DNA from 2 places in the Blautia sp. HCP3S3_B11 genome. Region 2 is predicted to be linked to the other one. Evidence: riboswitches for the same ligand, from Rfam matches in the RefSeq annotation. Region 2 holds a riboswitch; the other holds the start of a gene.

Region 1 (7,193 bases), on a different contig from region 2:
ATGTTCATCTACATTAGCGTCATCTACTCCCAGTTCTTTTAACTCCTGCACAAGCTGTCTGGCAAGGTCGAACTGGTATTGTGTGGATGGAGATGTATTGGTTTCTTCACTACTTGGGGTGAAGACTTTTACATAAGATAATAAACGTTCATATGCTTTCATAAATTTAATCCTCCTGGCTGAAGCTGGAATTGTATTTTGGAAAAAGCTTTCTGCCTTAATGAGTTAAGTATAACACGTTAATGAAATTGCGCAAAAAAATTCCTGCTTTTTGCAAATATTTTTTATATTAGCGTAATTATAGTGCATGGGATATATTTTTCTCTATATGGAAGATGTACTTGAGATATGCTAAAATGAATACAGGTGTAATTTTCTAAGCAGAAATTATTGTAGTGGTGGAGAAAATTACAGAAAAAGAATTTATAGCAATCTTGAGACTGCTATAGGAAAGGCAAGAGGGGGAAATGAAGAAAGAGGAAAAGTGCGCAATTCAGGAGAATGTCACAAAGAAGCAGAGTACAGAAGAACAAAGTCCGAAAGAATATAGTCCGTTGGAAGAAAGTACATTAAAAAGGAAACTGCAATATTATAGCGGTGAGATTCAGCGTGATGTGGGGAATCTTGTGAAATGGCTGATGATAGCAGTTGTTGTAGGATGTATTGTAGGGGCGGCCAGTACGCTGTTTTCTTTTGCGCTAAAAGGAGTGACCAGTTACAGGAAGGAAAATGGATGGACGTTTTATTTGCTGCCGATGATGGGACTGATCATTGTATTTTTGTATGAGAAGTTTGGCAAGGATGATGGAGGTACGAATCAGGTACTTTCTACAGTAAGATCACAGGATGATGTTCCGATTTTGTCGGCACCGCTGATTTTTATTTCTACGGCTCTTACGCATCTGGCCGGAGGTTCTGCAGGACGTGAGGGAGCGGCGATTCAGCTTGGCGGAAGTATTGCGAATCAGCTTGGAAGATGGATTCATCTGGATGAAGAGGATCGGCATGTGATTGTTATGTGCGGTATGAGTGCAGCTTTCTCCGCATTGTTTGGAACACCGATGGCGGCAGCTGTGTTTGCACTGGAAGTTGTAAGTGTGGGAGTTATGTATTATACGGCATTGATGCCTTGTATGATCGCTTCATTGGTCGCATCTGGGTTTGCTGCCGGAATGGGAGTTACGCCGGAGGCTTTTCATGTGGTGGATATTCCAGAGCTGACGATTGAGACTGGCTTGAAAATGGGAGTTGTGGCATGTGGATGTGCAGTGGTCAGTATTGTATTTTGTATGGTATTGAACGGTGTTGCAGGGGTTTATACAAGATGGATTAAAAATTCGTATGTCCGCGTAGTTGTGGGTGCCTGTCTTGTAATTGGAATTACATTGCTTCTCGGGACAACAGATTATATGGGAGCTGGTGCAGAACTGATTGAGAAAGCAGTGGAAGAAGGTCAGGCACGGCCATTGGATTTCTTCTGGAAGCTGATTTTGACCGCATTGACGATGCGTGCAGGATTTCGTGGTGGTGAGATTGTACCATCATTTTGTATCGGGGCAACGTTTGGATGTGTGATGGGAAACTGGCTGGGACTTTCACCGTCTATCTGTGCGGCATGTGGTATGGCGGCTGTGTTCTGCGGAGTAACGAACTGTCCGATTACATCGATTTTGATTGCATTTGAGATGTTTGGATTTAAGGGTGTTTCTTTTTATCTGATCGCGGTGTCTATCAGTTATGCGGCTTCAGGATATTATGGGCTGTATAAGGATCAGACGATCGTGTATTCAAAGTATAAGGCGAAATATGTGAATAGGCATACGAGGTTTTAAAGATATATTTATTCTGGAACTTCCGCATAAACAGACAGAGTCTGCATTGCAGTATTGGAAGAGTGAGATTATCCGTTTCAAGGAATATCTGGAGAAGAAATTTAAATTTGACCGTTCTAAGGTTCCGGCAGAGATTGATGCACTGACAGCGAAGGTAAAAGAAGAATATGCAGCAGGCAAGAATGAAGGAAAGAAACATCGTATTCTGATCACAGGATGTCCAATGGGCGGAGCTACGATGAAAGTTGTGAAGGCCATTGAAGAAAACGGCGGTGTGGTTGTTGCTTTTGAAAACTGTTCCGGTGCAAAGAGTGTGGACAGACTGATTATTCTCAGTCGGATATGGGACAGCTGAATACACGAATTGCTGCGTTGATCGAGATGCTGTAAACTTAACAGAACTGGTTATAAAAGCATGAGAATCTTTCAAAAATAGAAAGAGTTTGCATGCTTTTTGCATTGCAGGAAAGATTAAGAAATGGTAAAGTAAATGCTGTGCTGTAAAATTAAAAATAGGATTTTACTATAAATAAGTGGCAGTTACGGAGATTAAGGATAACGCTGCGAATGAAAAACCTATGAAAAATTGAGGGAAAGAAGGAGAATTTTACTTGGAAAAAAATAATCAAGGTACGCAGGAAGCGAACTCACTGGGACAAAATCCACTTGGTGTAGTACCGATGGGTGGACTGATCGCAAAGTTTGCGATTCCTGCGATTATCAGTATGCTGGTCAGCGCAATGTACAATATTGTGGACCAGATTTTTATCGGACAGGGTGTGGGAATGCTGGGAAATGCAGCTACCAATGTGGCATTTCCTGTTACGACGATTGCCACTTCACTGGCGTTGCTTCTGGGAATCGGAGGTGCGTCGAATTATAATCTGGAAATGGGAGCAGGACGGGAGAAGAAGGCCAGTGGGATTGCAGGTACGGCTTTATCTTCACTGGTAATCAGTGGTGTGATTCTTGCGGTGATTGTTCTGGTGTTTTTGAAACCGTTGCTGACATTGTTTGGGGCAACTACGGATGTGATGCCGTATGCGGTTGATTATACAGGAATTACTGCATTTGGACTTCCGCTTTATATTTTGTCTGTTGGCGGCAATCATGTTGTCAGAGCGGACAGAAGCCCGACTTATTCTATGACTTGTATTATGATAGGTGCGGTTATCAATACGATTCTTGATCCATTATTTATTTTTGTATTTGGCTGGGGAATTAAGGGCGCTGCATGGGCAACTGTGATTGGGCAGATCGTTTCTGGAATTCTGGTAGTTGTATATTTTTGGAAATTCCGAAATATGAGTCTGACAAGTGAGATGCTGAAACCGAGAATGAGATACCTGAAGGCAATTATTTCACTGGGGCTTGCTTCCTGTATTAACCAGATTGCCATGGCAATTGTGCAGATCGTGCTGAATAATATTCTGCGTTATTATGGCGGAAATTCGGTTTATGGAAGTGATATTCCGATTGCGTGTGTTGGAGTTATTTCTAAGGTAAATCAGGTATTTATGGCTATCTGCATTGGAATTTCTCAGGGAAGTCAGCCAATCTGGGGATTTAATTACGGAGCGAAAAAATATGACAGAGTTCGACAGGCGTATCGTTATTCTGTAACTGCCTGTACGGTAATCGCAACGATATTCTTTTTATGTTTCCAGCTGTTTCCACACCAGATTGTGGGGATTTTTGGAACAGGAAGTGAGTTGTATTTCCAGTTTGCGGAACGTTATCTGAAAATCTTTATGTTTATGACATTTGCAAATGGAATTCAGCCAATGTCATCCGGATTCTTTACATCTATTGGAAAAGCGAAGCTGGGTATTGTTATGTCGCTGACACGACAGGTAATTTTCCTGTTGCCATTGATTGTTATCTTCCCGTTATTTATGGGAATTGATGGCGTGATGTATGCAGGTCCGATCGCTGATGCTGCGGCATTTGTGCTGGCGATTGTGTTTGCCAGAAAAGAGTTGGCGAAGATGCGTGGAGTAGAAGCGTAAGAAACTTAAGAGATATAATAGAGTAGCAAAAGTTAAATGTTATAAAAGCATACAGAATAAGAAATTTTTTATTTTAGTAAAAGAAAAAGTCCTTCCGAGATTAACGAGATAAGAATTTATCTGAAGCATCTGGAAGGACTTTTTTAGATAAGGGGGTATTTTTAAGTCGCTTTCAATACATAGTTTTACACGGAATAACTGTTATGCAGTTTATTCGGAGAGACTTACTTGATTCGGCTAAAAAATATCCTGCGGTGCAAGATTATAAAACTGATCGAACAGTTCCACCTGGAAACTTCCGGGACCGGAGCTGTTTTTTTCTGCTTTTTCCCCGGCAATGCCAAATTCTGTAGCAGCAGATACGGCAGCAGTGAACGGATCGGTAACTGCCAGATAAGTAGCACAGATCATTCCAAGCATACATCCGGTTCCGGTAATCTGCGACATGGCAGGAGTGCCGCGCGTAATGAATGTACATTTGTCGGCTGAGACAACCATATCTTCTTTTCCGGTAATAAGGAGTGTGGTGTTCCACTGAGCTGCTTTTTCCTGGAAGAGTTCCAGCAGGTGGAAACGGTTGGCGTCTGTGAGCGTATCCTGTGTACCTGCGTCGATACCGATCGCGTGAGCGGTCTGTCCGGACATCGCAAGGAGTTCGGACATATTTCCTTTTAGAAGTTCTGGCATATGAATGCTCATAAGTTTTTGCGCAAATTCATAGCGAAGAGTGCTACATGCAGTTCCTACCAGATCGAGCATGACTGGAATGTGAATGATGCCAGCAGTTTTTAAGGATTTCGGCATGGACTCCATACGGGCATCGGTGATGTTCCCGAGGTTTAATGCCAGTGCCTGCGCGTGGCTGGTGATTTCGGCTACTTCCGCAGGGTGTTCTGCCATGATTGGGCGGCCTCCTGCCGCCAGGATGATATTGGCACAGTCATGGATAGAAATCGGATTAGTGATGCAGTGAATCAGCGGCTGTGCTGCTCTGGTAAGTTGTCTGGTTCTTGTCTGATTTTCGATCATATACTTTTGCTCCAAGGCTTTGCTGAAATTTGGCAAGCATTCCTGAGTGGCTTAATGCTTTCAGGAAGAAGTAGGCGATGGTACCGCCCATGCAGGTTGCTGCCAGAAACATTGGTGTGTAAAAGAATGCGTTCAGTCCACTTCTTCCCATAAGAAATGCCATGACAGGATAGGAAACCAGAGAACCGATAATGCCGGTTCCGAAGATTTCACCGATCACTGCGCAGATGATTTTTCCATGGGATGCGCGGTAGAAAACACCGGATAAAAATGCACCGAATACGGCACCTGTCAGTGCCAGTGGTGGGATACCCATAAACATCATACGGATAATTCCGATGAGAGTGGCACACAGAAGTGAATACCATGGTCCCAGAAGTACGGAACAGACGATGTTGATCAGGTGTGCGGTCGGGCACATTCCCTCGATTCTCAGAATTGGTGAAATGACTACGCCGATGGCAACCATCATGGCGAGCATGACCATTCGGAATGTTTTTGCTCTGTCTGTGTTCATTGTGAACCTCCTTAAGTTGTGGAATATAAAAAATCTGCCGGAATAATACACTGGCAGATTTCGATTCATTCATACATTCCCTACGCTGGCATTATCCATATCAGGTGCGGTCGAAGATATATCTTCCTCTCAGCCTGTTACACAGGCTCCCGTTGTTATTATCCATATGCAAATTTTTTACTGCTGTTAGAGCGTGTTTGAAAAATCTCCCATAAATTGTGACGCATATCTTGTAGAAAGCCTTTTTCAAACACGCTCTAGGGTAACACAACAGTATGGAAAAGTCAATGAGAGATGATTGTAACTGGTTTTGGTTCGTGTTACAATTTAACCGAATCAAGTAAGTCCCCTGCTTCAATTGCGAGAAGCAATAAGCAGTGGGTGGGACTTGCTTGTATCAGGAGGGGTACAAGCCCCTCCTGATAAACTGCGGAGCAGTTATTCGGTTATGAGCAAGTAGCGAAAGCGGATTGCGAATATCCGATTGACTCAAATCAAACAAGCAGCGAAGGCGAATTGTGCATATTCGCCTGGTCTGTAAACTAAGGTCAGGAGGATACGGTCATGGCAAAAAAATTTTGCATTACAGGAACTTGTGTTCCGGAGAAAACTGTAAATGACTGGAGCAGCCCTCTTTCTGAAAAGTTTCCAATGCGTTCGCTTGGAATGAAAATCACATTTTTCTTTCTTTTCTCGGACTGCTGAGAGAGAAATATCTGAAATGGCAGCAGGGGAAGGATTCTACATTTCAGTCAGTGGTTCTGGCAGGTGTGTATGATGTAAAAACTTTAAAACTAAAACTGCATCCACAGGAGGAATCAAAGTATAACAGTCCATGGAATATAGCAGTAGATTTTCGTCTGGACATGAGCTTTTCAGTTAAAGATATTGAAAGCATGCTGAATGAATATGAGCAGGATTATCAGACGGGAATGAATATCCGGGAAATCAGTCAGCTGATTTATGATTATACAAGCGGTTACCCGTATCTTGTTTCGCGGATATGCCAGATTATGGATGAGAGGATTTTGGGAACGGATGAATTTTTGACAAATGTGTTGGTATGGACGAGGGCAGACAGGAGGAAAAATAATGTTGACGGAAGTTGACTTGCACAACATAATATAGATATAAACACTGTTCAGATAAATTTTGTACGGTAAAAACGAAATAAATGGAGGGATTTTTACATGAAGGTATTAAACTATGGCTCATTAAATGTGGATTATGTATATTCTGTGGACCACATTATTGTAGGCGGTGAGACTCAGCATTCGTCTAAGCTGGAAGTTTTCAGCGGCGGAAAGGGACTGAACCAGTCTATTGCTCTGGCAAAGGCGGGAGTTCCTGTTTATCATGCCGGGATTGTTGGAACAGATGGGGATATTCTTCTGGATGCATGTAAGGAAGCAGGGGTAGATACCAGATATATCCGCAGAATGCCGGTAAAAGGCGGTCATACCATGATTCAGGTAGATAAGAATGCGCAGAACTGTATTATTCTTTATGGTGGAACTAATCAGATGCAGACGAAGGAATTTGTGGATGAAGTTCTGGCAGATTTCGGAGAGGGCGATTACCTGATTTTACAGAATGAAATCAATATGCTGGACTATATTATTGACCAGGCTTATGAGAAAAAGATGAAAATTGTAATGAATCCGTCACCGTTTGATGATAAGCTGAGTACCTGCGATCTTAGTAAGGTGTATCTGTTTCTTTTGAATGAAATTGAAGGAGAGCAGATTACCGGATTTAAAGATAAAGATCAGATTCTGGATGCCATGGCAGAGAAATTCCCAAATG
Region 2 (7,193 bases):
ATTGTTGCGCTGGACTGTACACTTCGGAAACGTGGCGATGGTTCTACAGTCAATGAATTTATAGCACAGATCAGAGAAAAATATCCGGATATTATTCTGATGGCGGACATTTCCAATTATGCGGAAGGAATCAACGCATGGAAATGTGGGGTAGATATTGTAGGAACAACTATGAGCGGTTATACAGCTTATACATCTTCAGTAAGTGATGGACCGGATTATGAGTTAATGGAAAGATTAGCCAGGGATATAAACATTCCTGTTATCGGAGAAGGCAGAATTCATTACCCGGATCAGGCGGTAAAAGCGTTACAGACAGGAGCTTGGGCGATAGTCGTAGGAGGAGCGATTACGCGCCCTCTGGAGATTGCAATGCGTTTCCAGAATGCGATTAAAGAAAGCAGATAGTATATAGAAAAGAATTCAGACTGAACGCAAGAGTGCGGAGATATGGGAAAGATTTGTGTTCAAAAATAAAGATAACAGTTGAAGGATAAAGGAAGAATATATGAATCTGAATTTAATGTTGCAGGGGAAGAAAGAGGATTTCATGATACATTTAGTGCGGAAGAGTTGGAAAGGGAATTCCATGATGCAACAGGAAGCAGAGAGAATCCCATACTTTGCCGAAGGAGAACCGGCCATTGAAAATCATTGGCAGAGAGCTGTCAGTGGGGCAGATTTTACAGATACAATTTAACGCTGTACAACATTTGTACTGATTGCATAAATTCATGCCGTATGCCTCGGAAATTTGGCATATTGATGCAAAAATACCTTACAGAATAGTAGCGTGTAAACAGTAACAATATTAAGATGCATGTGCTTGACACATAAGATAGAATATGTAAGACTCTTATTATAATGATATATCAGTTATAGATAAAAGATACAATGAAAACTGATATGTAATATAATAAGAGTCTTTTTGTAGAAAGGAAAAATACAAATGAGATTAATAATCGTACGACATGGAGATCCAGATTATTCAATTGATTCACTTACTGAGAAAGGATGGAAAGAGGTAGAATATCTCTCAGAAAAATTGTCAAAGCTTGATGTAAAAGAGTTCTATGTTTCTCCACTTGGAAGAGCAAAAGACACCGCTTCTCTGACCTTGAAAAAGATGAATCGCACTGCTGTAGAATGTGACTGGCTGAAAGAGTTTGATGTTCTGATCGACCGTCCTGATGTTACAGACCGAAAGATTATCTTATGGGACTGGCTTCCGCAGGACTGGACGAAGGACGAGCGATTTTATCAGTATGACCACTGGTTTGAAAACGAAAGATTACAGAAAGCGGATGCAAAAGGCTATTATGACTATGTAACGGGAAAGTTTGATGAACTTCTGTCGTTTCATGGATATGTGCGGGAGGGACATTACTATAGAGTTACGAAATCAAATAATGATACGCTGGTATTTTTCTGCCATTTTGGTCTGGAGTGTGTGTTACTTAGTCATCTGTTAAGTGTGTCTCCGATGGTGATGTGGCATGGATTTTGTGCTGCACCAAGTTCTGTTACAACAATAAATACCGAGGAGCGAAGAGAAGGAATTGCGAGCTTCCGCATCAGTGCATTTGGTGATATTTCACATCTTTATGTACATAATGAATCACCGGCATTTGCTGCTAGGTTCTGTGAAACATATGATAATAAAGAGGAGCGTCACGACTGATTATATATGGTAGAAAGGAAATAAAAATATTGATATCAAAGACAATGAAAGCAATTCTGCGTACACTTTCCTATGGAAATATAGAGGTAGAAAATTCCAGAAAAATGGCAGACCTGAAACAGTTGGATGCCACACGTATTTTTTTGAAAAAACTGGATGCCAAAGTTTATAATGGCGATTATGAAGTACCGATCAGATTGTATTTTCCGACGGAGGAAGCGATGCAGGCAGGGATTGTGGAAGGAAATACCTTTCCAATTCTGCTGTTCTTCCATGGCGGAGGCTGGGTAACTGAGAGTGTGGAGAATTATGATCGTGTCTGCTCCAGAATGGCTCAGGCAACTGCACATATCGTGGTTTCCGTAGAATACAGGCTGGCGCCGGAACATAAATTTCCGATTCCATTGGAGGATTGTTATGCTGCGGCAAAAGCGCTTTATACGAACCAGCTGATTCTGAATACAGACCCCGAGAAGATTACGATCATCGGTGACAGTGCGGGTGGAAATCTGACTGCGGCAGTGTGTCTGATGGCGAGAGACAGAGGTGAATTTACACCGCGCCGGCAGATACTTATCTATCCGGCATTGGGAAACTGTTATACAGAGGAATCACCATACAGATCGGTACATGAAAATGGCAGTGATTATCTGCTGACAGCGGTAAAAATGGAGGATTATCTTACTCTTTATCAAAGGACAGCAGAGGACAGACAGAACCCATACTTTGCGCCGATTCTTGAAAAAAATCTGAGAAATCTGCCGGAAACATTAATTCTTACAGCAGAATATGATCCTCTCAGAGACGAAGGGGAAGTATATGGAAGAAAGCTTCAGGCGGCAGGAAATCATGTGGAAGTCTATAGAATTCACGGAGCGTTTCATGGATTTTTTGCACTGGGGATTAAGTTTCTGCATGTACAGGAAAGCTTCCAGTATATTAATGGATTTTTGAATAAAAGTTATGAGAAAATCCTTTAATCGAATTAAGCAAGTGGTGAAAGTGGTTGCGTCTATTTGTTTAACTAAAATTAGTGCAGGGAACGCTGTATTTTATTTCTGGGACTTGTATATAAAGGCTTAGAGTGTGTTGCACTATAGCAATTCCCCAAAATAATGCAATTAATCCAGACCATCAGAGCGTGAAGTCCCGCGTCAGATATCTTTGTTGTGCGTCAGCACGCCTGCAGATATCTTTCTTGTCCTTCGCACTCTGCTGGACTTCTTATTTGCATTATTTTGTGGGATTGCTATAAATATAGAGTTGGAATGAATCAGAGGATAATGAAAAAGAAAGCAGGAAAACTATGGATACAGGATATTCAAAATGGAGAAAACTGGATAATGCAGCACTGGCATTTCCACTGGTAAGCGGAAAAAATGATACCAGAGTATTTCGTTTTTACTGTCAGTTAAAAGAAAAGGTCGACGGAGAAATTCTTCAATCCGCGCTGGATCAGACAATGGAGAAATATCCATTGTTTCAGGCAGTTTTGCGAAAAGGATTGTTCTGGTTTTATCTGGAACACAGAGATATCAGAGCGGTTGTAAAACAGGAGACAGAACCGCCATGCAGCCGCCTGTATATTCCGGATAAAAAATCTCTTTTATTTCAGGTGACTTATGATAAAGACAGGATTAACTTCGAGGTGTTTCATGCATTGACAGACGGCACCGGAGCAATGCATTTTTTGCAGGAACTGGTGCAGAATTATCTTATTCTGGCTCATCCGCAGGACGATCTTCCGCGAATAGAAAATGCAGAAGAAGTCACTCATGGAGATAAAGAAGAGGACAGTTTTTCGCAGTATTATTCTTCTGATATGCCAAAGAATAAAGAGAAGAAAGAGACAGCAGTGAAGCTGAAAGGTGAGAAGCTGGTTCATTCAGATATGCATATCACAGAGGTGGTTCTTTCGGTGAAGGATATTCATCAGAAGGCGCGTTCTTATGGTGCTTCTATCACAGTATTGTTAACTGCAATGATGTTATGTTCTATCAGAGAAGAAATTCCGAAAAACCAGCAGAAACGACCGGTAACATTAATGATACCGGTGAATCTGAGAAATTATTTTCCGTCTCAGTCCATGACAAACTTCTTTGGCTGGATTGAAGTCGGATATACATTTTCAGAAACAACAACCTTTGAAGAAGTAGTAGCAGATGTAAAAAGGCAGTTTGAGCAGGAACTTGTGAAAGATAAAATTGCCATGCATATGAATGGCTATGTAAGAATCGAAAAGAATCCTTTTGTGAGAGCTGTTCCGCTGGAGCTTAAGAAATATTTCCTGATAATAGGCGCTAATCTGGGAAGCAGAAGTATTACTGCAGTTTATTCTAATATTGGTATTATCCGTCTTCCGGAAGAGTATAAAGAATGCATTCAGCATTTTGGGATATTTGCCAGTACCAATTCACTCCAGATGTGTTCCTGTTCTTATGGAGATGAAATGGTTCTGGGATTTACTTCCAAGATACCGGATAACAGTATTCAGAGAAATTTTCAGAGAATGCTTGGTGAAGAACAGGTTGTTCATCGGGAACTGAAGAATGAATTTCCAGGATATGGGGAGAAACAGAAACTGGAGAAGAAAGAGAACCAGAGAATTGTTCAGACTTTCAGCTTTCTGTGTCTGGCGATAGCAGTGGCCTGTGGGGTGATTAATTTTATGACCGCCGGTATGTTAAACTGGTTCTGGTTTGCAGGTGCGGGATGTGCCTGTGCCTGGCTGGTAGTTATGGTGGCGTATTTTAAAAGAAGGAACATTCTTAAGAATGAAATGTGGCAGCTATTGATTATATCTGTGATAGCAATTCTATGGGATTGGTTTATCGGATGGAGAGGCTGGTCTGTAGATTTTGTTCTTCCTTTTGGGGCATTGGCGGTACAGTTTTCCATTCCTGTAATTGCAAAAGTGAACCGTCTGGAACGGGAAGAATACTTGTTTTATCTTGTTCAGGCAGGTGTTGCGGGACTGATTCCAATAGTTCTTGTATGGACGGGAATTGTGAGATTGGTATATCCTTCGGTTGTCTGTGCGGGGATTAGTTTTCTCACTGTGGCGGCATTATTTATTTTCTGTCTCAAAGATACTCTGCAGGAGTTTCATAAAAAACTTAGAATGTAGTTGACATGTGGACTGCAAAATATTATACTTTATTACTGTAAAAGAACAGGGGAGCTTGTGACAGCAGGCTGAGAGGAAGTTATCAACTTCGACCCTTATACCTGATTTGGATAATGCCAACGTAGGAACGTATATGATAGTGAATTTACGGGAGATACTTTGGTATCTCCTTTTTTATGTGGCTATATGATATCTATCTGAAACAGGAGTAGTTACCGAATATAAAATGAACAGTAACTACAGCAATTTGCATTATTTTGTGGAATTGCTATAGTGTATCAACAGGATTGTTTGAGAAAACAACTTGTTAGTAGACTTGAATTGAATATTGGAAAAATGAGAGTGAACAGAGTTCATGAAGGGGTGCACCACCGCGGGTACATTCTTTTGTGGACTCCTTTTTTATACTATTGGAAATTCTTCCATATTGTTCCGTTGATATGAAAATATGGAAAAATGTCTGTTTTACTCCCATTTATTTCCGGGAAAGGAGAAGAACATGTTTACAGTAAACGGAACGAAAAAAGAACTGCCGGGTGTATTTTCTGTGAAAGAATATCTGGAACAGAATGGATATGTGATCAGTCAGATCGCAGTAGAGTTAAATGAAGAAATTCTGCCAAAAACAGAATATGTGAGCACTGTTTTGAAGGATGGAGACGTAATGGAAATAGTAAGCTTTATGGGTGGCGGAAGCTGCTAAGACAAATTAGTCTTAATCAGGCAGAGAAAGTGAAGAGAGGATATTGGTCTCATCTATGCAGATATTAAATAACTATGATATTTCAGGAAAGAAGGACATAAATAATGAGTACAATTGCAAACACAAATAATGAAAAGAAATACGAGGACAAATTAGTTTTAGGAGGACATGAATTTACCTCCCGTTTTATTCTGGGATCAGGTAAATTTTCACTGGATCTGGTGAAAGCATGTATTGAAAAAGCGGATGCACAGATTATTACACTGGCTTTACGTCGCGCAAATGAAGGCGGACTTGCAAATATTCTGGATTATATTCCAAAGAATGTGACCTTGCTTCCGAACACATCAGGAGCAAGAAATGCACAGGAGGCAGTCCGTATCGCCAGATTATCAAGAGAGATCGGATGCGGAGATTTCGTAAAGATTGAAGTTATGCATGATTCTAAATATCTTCTTCCGGATAATTATGAGACAATCAAAGCAACAGAGATTCTTGTAAAAGAAGGCTTTGTGGTAATGCCGTATATGTATCCTGATTTAAATGTTGCAAGAGATCTGGTAAACGCAGGAGCAGCCTGTATCATGCCGCTGGGCTCTCCGATTGGATCAAATAAAGGTCTCTGCACAAAAGAATTTATACAGATTCTGATTGATGAGATTGACCTTCCAATCATTGTAGATGCAGGAATCGGAAGACCTTCCCAGGCGTGCGAAGCTATGGAGATGGGAGCTTCAGCAGTAATGGCAAATACTGCGATTGCAACAGCCGGAGATGTACAGGTGATGGCAGAAGCATTTAAGAAAGCTATTGAAGCAGGAAGAAGTGCTTATCTGTCTGGTCTTGGCCGTACATTAGACAAAGGCGGCAGTGCATCTTCTCCGCTGACGGGATTCCTTCATGATTAAGATATTTTTATTTAGTATATATAACATATTACATAAATTTGGAGGAAATATAAGATGGAAGCAGAAACAAAAACAATTCCAGAACACGGGGAACATTTTAATGAAAGTATTGTAAATGAAGTGATTCTGGAGGACATGAAAAAAAACAGAATCGATCATATGAAATATCTTCCTGGAATGGAAGTTCTGGAAGAGTCAGATGTAATGGAGCAGGTAGTCGCCGCAATGCAGGAATATGATTATGATAAATATACGGCAGCAGATGTGCGCAGGGCATTGGCGCATGATAACCGTACTTTGAAAGATTTTCAGGCATTGCTTTCTCCGGCAGCATTGCCGTTGCTGGAAGAGATTGCACAGGCAGCACAGATAGAAACAAGAAAACATTTTGGAAACAGTGTATATATGTTTACACCGATTTATATCGCTAATTACTGCGAAAATTATTGTATTTATTGTGGATTTAACTGCCATAACAAGATTCGCAGGGCACAGTTAAATGAAGAAGAAATCGATAAAGAAATGGCTGCAATCGCAAAGACAGGACTACAGGAAATTCTGATTCTGACAGGAGAAAGCAGAGCGAAATCGGACGTAAAATATATTGGAGAAGCATGTAAAATTGCAAGAAAATATTTCAAAGTTATTGGTCTTGAAGTATATCCGATGAACTCTGATGAGTATGCGTATCTGCATGAATGCGGAGCAGATTATGTAACTGTTTTTCAGGAAACATATAATTCCGATAAGTATGAGACTCTGCATCTGGCAGGA

The links. Region 2 has a riboswitch for thiamine pyrophosphate ahead of thiS (sulfur carrier protein ThiS). Riboswitches for the same ligand answer to the same signal wherever they lie in the genome.
Region 1: another riboswitch for thiamine pyrophosphate. It lies ahead of thiW (energy coupling factor transporter S component ThiW); the one in region 2 lies ahead of thiS (sulfur carrier protein ThiS).

The regions. Positions count from the first base shown of each region.
Region 1 covers NZ_JBQHVP010000026.1:1,611-8,803, forward strand. Annotated here, with positions in the region: gene pepT (peptidase T) at 1-162, opposite strand, end outside; gene ACTNC0_RS16525 (chloride channel protein) at 468-1,832, shown strand; partial or broken gene ACTNC0_RS16530 (2-hydroxyacyl-CoA dehydratase) at 1,828-2,160, shown strand; gene ACTNC0_RS16535 (MATE family efflux transporter) at 2,513-3,841, shown strand; gene thiM (hydroxyethylthiazole kinase) at 4,079-4,870, opposite strand; gene thiW (energy coupling factor transporter S component ThiW) at 4,800-5,387, opposite strand; TPP riboswitch at 5,447-5,550, opposite strand; gene ACTNC0_RS16550 (DUF6783 domain-containing protein) at 5,581-5,685, shown strand; gene ACTNC0_RS16555 (hypothetical protein) at 5,952-6,092, shown strand; gene ACTNC0_RS16560 (hypothetical protein) at 6,158-6,496, shown strand; gene ACTNC0_RS16565 (ribokinase) at 6,578-7,193, shown strand, end outside.
Region 2 covers NZ_JBQHVP010000023.1:25,308-32,500, forward strand. Annotated here, with positions in the region: gene ACTNC0_RS15775 (N-acetylmannosamine-6-phosphate 2-epimerase) at 1-408, shown strand, start outside; gene ACTNC0_RS15780 (hypothetical protein) at 509-700, shown strand; gene ACTNC0_RS15785 (histidine phosphatase family protein) at 950-1,681, shown strand; gene ACTNC0_RS15790 (alpha/beta hydrolase) at 1,726-2,661, shown strand; gene ACTNC0_RS15795 (DUF6320 domain-containing protein) at 2,988-4,808, shown strand; TPP riboswitch at 4,846-4,954, shown strand; gene thiS (sulfur carrier protein ThiS) at 5,308-5,511, shown strand; gene ACTNC0_RS15805 (thiazole synthase) at 5,616-6,419, shown strand; gene thiH (2-iminoacetate synthase ThiH) at 6,474-7,193, shown strand, end outside.